Niveibacterium microcysteis: one gene and its partner. The protein of the gene in region 1 interacts with the protein of each later gene in a pairwise test. Links are inferred from orthologs where the notes say so. Each region holds a gene or a part of one and is shown on either strand. Other genes may lie near its edges.

The links.
Region 2: the proteins of JY500_RS15170 (region 1) and JY500_RS11540 interact in binary tests that used the Escherichia coli proteins (3 or more experiments, as listed by UniProt). The link is inferred for Niveibacterium microcysteis from one-to-one orthologs.

What each region holds. Positions count from the first base shown.
Region 1 is NZ_CP071060.1:3,348,811-3,351,952, forward strand. Bases 291-3,115 are described here. They hold JY500_RS15170 (sulfurtransferase TusA family protein), read right to left. Parts: upstream 1,906-3,115; coding sequence 1,675-1,905; downstream 291-1,674. Other genes in these bases: JY500_RS15165 (M16 family metallopeptidase), read right to left, coding at 291-1,561; JY500_RS15175 (M48 family metalloprotease), read right to left, coding at 1,976-3,115. In the rest of the region: more of JY500_RS15165, read right to left, coding at 1-290; more of JY500_RS15175, read right to left, coding at 3,116-3,142. UniProt on the Escherichia coli protein: Sulfur carrier protein involved in sulfur trafficking in the cell. Part of a sulfur-relay system required for 2-thiolation during synthesis of 2-thiouridine of the modified wobble base 5-methylaminomethyl-2-thiouridine (mnm(5)s(2)U) in tRNA.
Region 2 is NZ_CP071060.1:2,553,745-2,556,976, reverse strand. Bases 42-2,956 are described here. They hold JY500_RS11540 (IscS subfamily cysteine desulfurase), read left to right. Parts: upstream 42-850; coding sequence 851-2,062; downstream 2,063-2,956. Other genes in these bases: hscB (Fe-S protein assembly co-chaperone HscB), read left to right, coding at 2,896-2,956; iscA (iron-sulfur cluster assembly protein IscA), read left to right, coding at 2,496-2,819; iscU (Fe-S cluster assembly scaffold IscU), read left to right, coding at 2,084-2,488; JY500_RS11545 (cysteine desulfurase family protein), read left to right, coding at 42-808. Outside these bases: more of JY500_RS11545, read left to right, coding at 1-41; more of hscB, read left to right, coding at 2,957-3,232. UniProt on the Escherichia coli protein: Master enzyme that delivers sulfur to a number of partners involved in Fe-S cluster assembly, tRNA modification or cofactor biosynthesis. Catalyzes the removal of elemental sulfur from cysteine to produce alanine.

The DNA of each region.
Region 1 (3,142 bases):
CGCGGGTGCGCTTGGGCAGCAGGGCGATCTTTGCGCCATTCGGCAACGCGCTGCGATGAACCCGCGCTTCGATGGTTTCCGGCGACGGATCGAAGGCCTCACCTGCTGCTTGGGCCTCCTTGCCTTGGTAGCCATCCAGCACGCCGGCGAGCGCGGGCGCCTCGGGCACGTCGACCCGCACCGGCTTGTCGGTCGGGATGAACTGGCCAAAAGTCCGGTTTGACGCCTTGAAGTAGGCGTTGGCAACCCGCTGCACATCGGCAAGCGTTGCCTGTTCAATACGGTCGCGCCCGAGGAAGAACAGTCGCCAGTCACCAAGCGCAATGGCTTCGGACAGGCCCACGCCGAAATGCGCCGGATCATTGAGCGTCTTCTCAAAGCCATTGAGCAGGGCAACGCGGGCGCGATCGAGTTCGGCCTGGGTGATCGGCTTGCGCGCGAGGTTCTCGACCACGTCGACGAGGATCTTGCGGGCTTCGCTGCGCGACTGCTGCTTCGTGAGTTGCACGAAGAAGGTCATGTAGCCCGGCTCGGCCAACTCGAAGTTCCAGGCGCTGACGCTCGCCGCCTTGCCTCGCTCCACCAGGGCCTTGTGCAAGCGGCCGCTCGGCGCATCACCGAGTATGTATGAGAGTAATGAGAGCGCCGCGGTATCCGGATGTGAGCCCGCCGGCACATGGTAGAGAGTGCCAACGAGCTGTATGTCACCCACCCGCGCCAGCGCGACTTCGCGCTCGCCGTCCTGCACCGGTTCGCGTGTCCAGGTCGGCGTCAGCTCCCGCGCAGGCCGCGCAATCGGCATGAAGTAGTTGGCGATCTTCTGCAGCGTGGCAGCGGCATCGAACTTGCCGGTCACGGTCAGCACCGCGTTGTCCGGTTGGTAGTAACGGCGGTAGAACGCCTGCAGATTCTCGATGCGCACGCCTTCGACGTCAGCACGCGCGCCAATCGTCGATTTGCCGTAGTTGTGCCACTGGTAGGCTGCGGCCGCCATCTTTTCCCACAGGATCTGGCCCGGATTGTTCTCGCCAGACTCCATTTCGTTGCGCACGACGGTCATCTCTGAATCGAGATCGGCCTTCGCAATGTAGGAATTGACCATGCGGTCCGCCTCCATACGCAAAGCCCAGTCTAGGTTGTCGTCCGAGGCCGTGAACGTCTCGTAGTAGTTCGTGCGATCGAACCACGTCGTGCCGTTCATCTGCATGCCACGGCGCTTGAACTCGGAGTCGATGGTGTTGCCGGGGAAATTCTTCGACCCCTTGAACATCAGGTGCTCAAGCAGGTGCGCCATGCCGGTCTCACCGTAGTGTTCATGCCGGGAGCCCACCAGATAGGTGATATTCACCGTGGTGCTGGGCTTGGTCTCGTCCGGCGCGAGCAAGACCCGCAGGCCGTTCGGCAAACGGTATTCGGTGATGCCCTCCACGCTGGTCACGCGCTGAATCCCTTGCGGAACGCTGACGGCAGCCGGTGCCGCATCGGCCCAACCGACTGCAGGTGTGATTACCAGCCAAAGCCCCAGCACAAGGGCCCGCGAAAAGCCGCTACGGACGTGCATGCATACTCCCAGATGGTTCGGCACCAAGTGCCACGAATGAACGACGGCCGCATCGCGGCCGCCTGTCTGGCTATGACCGGCCGCTCCCAAACGGGTTCGGCACGAAGTTCAGCTCACTTGCAGCGGATCACGAACTCGAATTCTTTCGCTGCCGTTTCGGCGTGCGATGCAAGCTCGTGGCCGGTCTGTCGGCAGAAGGCCTGGAAATCACGCACCGAGCCAGGGTCCGTGGCGACCACGCGCAGCGTCTCCCCGGTGTGCATTTCGGCAAGCGCCTTCTTCGCCCGCAGGATCGGCAAGGGGCAATTGAGCCCGCGCACATCCAGATCGCGATTAACGTCCATCCAAGACTCCCGAGACAGGTAAAGGCTGAAGTTTCATTCTAGCGCGCGGCACGCGCCGCCCCCGCGCACGTCATCGTTGCTGTTGCTTCTCCAGCTCACGACGCCGGTCTTGCAGCTCCGCCAAGCGCGCTTCGGCGGCGGCCTTCTCGTAGTAATCGCCGTCGCGCGCGCGAAGGCCGAGCGTGAGTTGTTCGATCGCGGAGTAGAGCGACCCACGCAGGACGTAGACCTCCGCCTGGGCACGATGTTGCGACAGGCGCTTGCCTTGCGCCGCACTCGCCTTGGCGAGGCGGCTGTAGAGCCGCTCGTCGGCGCTGTCGAAGCGGATCTGGTCATTCGCGAGCGCCGCTGCCTCGCGGGGTTTGCCGGCCGCCATCAGGGCATCAATCTCGCCGTAGACCAGCGCGCTGCTCTGCGGAAAACGCTGTCGCGCCGCCCGCAGGATGCGCACCGCATCCATGTTGGCGCCAGCGGCCCGGTGCACATCTGCATCAAGCAGATCGACCATGGCGCTGCTGAGGTCGAGCTTGCGCAAGGCAGCGACATCCTTCTGCGCATCGGCGACCTGGTTGAGCCGAAGGTGGGCGCGACCGCGTGCGTACCAATGGACGGCAGCGGCATTCACGCGTTGTGGTGGCTCGCCGGCAAAGCGCGTCAGGATGTCTTCCGGCACCTGCTCAAGGCTCTCGATCTTCGCCTTGACCAAGGAGAAGTCGATCGAATCGACCACTTGCCGATATGGCAGTTGCTGCACCCGGTTGGCCACATCACCGATCCGCTCGCTGGTCAGCGGGTGGGAGCGCAGGTAAGCAAACGAGCCGCTATCGAAGAGCCGCGTCGCGCGATCGAGACGCTCGAAAAAACTCACCATGCCGCGCGTGTCGAAACCCGCGGCGTCGAGCACCTGTAGGCCAATGCGATCCGCTTCGCGTTCGTAGTCGCGCGAATACGCCAGCTGCGCGCTCGCCATCGCCGCCTGCCCCGCCGAAAGCGCTGCACCTGCGGCATCGCCGCTCGAGCGGGAGGCAAGGATCGCCAGTACCAGCGAGGCGAGCATCATGTAACCCATGTTCTGCTGCTGCGCGACCATCCGCGCCATGTGGCGCTGCTGCACGTGCGAGATTTCGTGCGCCATCACCGAGGCCAGCTCGGATTCGGACTGCGCCGCGACGAACAGCCCGGTATGGAAGTACAGCACGCCGCCAAGGGTTGCCGCGGCGTTGATCGACTTGTCGTG
Region 2 (3,232 bases), 800 kb from region 1 along the record:
GCGCCGCGAGACGGCACTCATCGACGGCTCGGGTCGGATTCGTGCGGACGTGTTTGCCGAGCTGATGAAGCAATCGCCGAGACTTGTGTCGGTGATGGCGGCAAACAACGAGACCGGCGTCTTGCAGGAAATTGACAGGCTTGCAGCGGAGGCGCGCGCCGCTGGCGCGCTGTTTCACACCGATGCGGTGCAGGCGCTGGGCAAAATGCCGATTTCGTTCAGGGCTCTCGCGGTGAGCGCAATGACGATCTCGTCGCACAAGATCCACGGCCCCCTTGGCGCTGGCGCTTTGGTGCTGGACAAGCGTGTTGAGCTTGCGCCGCTGGTTGCCGGCGGTGGCCAGGAGCGTGGCTTGCGTTCTGGGACCGAGAACGTCGCGGCGATTGTTGGCTTTGGTGCAGCAGCGGAACTCGCGGTGGCAGAGTTGAACGAATGGACGTCGCGTGCTGCACGACAGCGCGACGCACTTGAAGCGTCGCTTCTGAGCCTGGGGGCGTGGGTATTTGGTGCTGGCGCTGCGCGCCTTCCGAACACGGCGTTTTTCGCGTTCGACCATGTCGACGGCGAAACGCTGGTGGCGAAACTGGATCGTGCGGGTTTTGCGGTTGCGAGCGGGTCGGCCTGCTCCAGCGCAGATCCGCGGCCGTCGGCAACGCTGCTGGCGATGGGTGTAGAGGATGAAGTTGCGCGTGGCGCAATCCGGGTGAGCCTCGGGCGCGACACGCAGGATGAGGCGCTGGCCCGATTCGTGAAAACGTTGGGCGAAACGCTGCAAGGCTTAAGAACGCTCTCCGCCGTGGCGGTCTGAGTATATGAGTGATGCGGGTCCGGCCCGCCTGGAGTGGACGCAATGCTGAAGTTTCCGATCTACCTTGATTACTCTGCGACGACGCCGGTGGATCCGCGCGTGGCGGCCAAGATGATTCCGTACCTGACGGAGCATTTCGGCAATCCGGCGAGCCGCTCGCATGCCTTTGGCTGGGAGGCCGAACGTGCGGTGGAAGAAGCGCGCGAGCAGGTGGCTGCGCTGGTTAACGCCGACCCGAAGGAAATCATCTGGACGTCTGGCGCGACCGAGTCGAACAACCTGGCGATCAAGGGCGCCGCGCACTTCTATGCGGGCAAGGGCAAGCACCTGATTACGGTGAAGACGGAACACAAGGCGGTGCTGGACACCACCCGTGAGCTTGAGCGTCAGGGCTTCGAGGTGACCTACCTCGATGTGCAGGACAACGGTTTGATCGACCTGGAGCAGTTCAAGGCGGCGATTCGCCCGGACACGATCGTGGTTTCCGTGATGTTCGTGAATAACGAGATCGGCGTTGTGCAGCCGATCGCCGAGATTGGCGAGATCTGCCGCGAGCGTGGAATCGTCTTCCATGTGGACGCCGCGCAAGCGACCGGCAAGGTGGAAATTGACCTTGAAAAACTGAAGGTCGACTTGATGTCGTTCTCAGCGCACAAGACTTACGGCCCGAAGGGCATCGGCGCGCTGTATGTGCGTCGCAAGCCGCGCGTTCGCCTTGAAGCGCAGATGCACGGCGGTGGGCATGAGCGCGGTTTGCGTTCCGGCACATTGGCTACGCACCAGATTGCAGGTATGGGTGAAGCGTTCCGTATTGCGCGCGAAGAGATGGCAGCGGACAACGCCCGCATCGGCAAGCTGCGCGACCGCTTGCTAAAGGGCCTGTCGGATATCGAAGCGACCTACGTCAATGGCGACATGGTTCAGCGTGTGCCGCACAACCTGAACATCAGCTTTGCTTACGTCGAAGGCGAGTCGATGATCATGGCGGTCAAGGATCTCGCGGTGTCGTCGGGCTCGGCCTGTACCTCGGCGTCGCTGGAGCCTTCGTACGTGCTGCGCGCCTTGGGGCGCAATGACGAGCTGGCGCATAGCTCGATCCGTTTTACGATCGGCCGTTTCACGACCGAGGAAGAGATCGACTACACGATCGATCTGCTGCACAAGAAGATCGGCAAGCTTCGTGAGCTGTCCCCACTGTGGGAAATGGTTCAGGAAGGCATCGATCTCAACACGGTCCAATGGGCCGCGCACTGAAGAATACTGAGGAGTACGAAGATGGCCTATAGCGAAAAAGTTCTGGATCACTACGAGCATCCGCGCAATGTTGGCTCGTTCGGCAAGACCGAAGCCGGCATCGGTACCGGCATGGTTGGCGCGCCGGCCTGCGGCGACGTGATGAAGCTCCAGATCAAGGTCAACCCGGAAACCGGTGTGATCGAAGATGCGAAGTTCAAGACCTACGGTTGTGGCTCGGCGATTGCGTCGTCGTCGCTGGTAACCGAATGGGTCAAGGGCAAGACGCTCGACCAGGCCCTTGATATCCGCAACACACTGATCGCTGAAGAACTTGCGCTCCCGCCGGTTAAAATCCACTGCTCGATTCTTGCTGAAGATGCGATCAAGGCGGCTGTGGAAGACTACCGTCAAAAGCATGCAGAGGCGTCGCCCAAGGCCGACTGAGGAAATCATGGCTGTCACGTTGTCTGAAAGCGCTGCAAAACATGTCGCCAACTTTCTTGCCCGGCGCGGCAAGGGGGTCGGTGTGCGGCTTGGGGTGAAGACCTCAGGCTGTTCCGGCATGGCCTACAAGCTCGAATACGCCGATCAGGCCGACGAGGCCGATATCGTGTTCGAGAGCCATGGTGTGAAGGTTCTGGTGGACCCGAAGAGCCTGCCGTACATCGATGGCACTGAGCTGGATTTTGTCCGCGAGGGTCTTAACGAGGGGTTCAAGTTCAACAACCCCAACGTCAAGGACCAGTGCGGTTGCGGCGAGAGTTTCAACGTCTGAGCCTGGCCTTGCCTGACCGGCGCGACGCCGCCGCGGCGCACCGATGCGCACGGCGGCGTTGTCATTACTGAATCCGATGAACTTTTCCGACGCTCTAGGCGACTACTTCTCTTTGTTCGGATTGCCGCGCCGCTATACGGTCGATCCGTCGGTGCTGGAATCTGCCTATCTTGATGTGCAGGCGAAGATCCACCCGGATCGCTACGCGCACCTTGCCGAAAACGAGCGTCGTGTGGCGATGCAGTGGGCCTCGCACGCCAACGAGGGCTACCGCATTCTTCGCCGCCCGGTGCCGCGTGCGCGCTACTTGCTGCATCTGGCTGGCATCGATCCGCAGATCGAGTCAAACACGGCAATGCCACCCGATTTCCTGATGCGCCAGATGCTATTGCGCGAGGCGGTTGAAGAGGCCG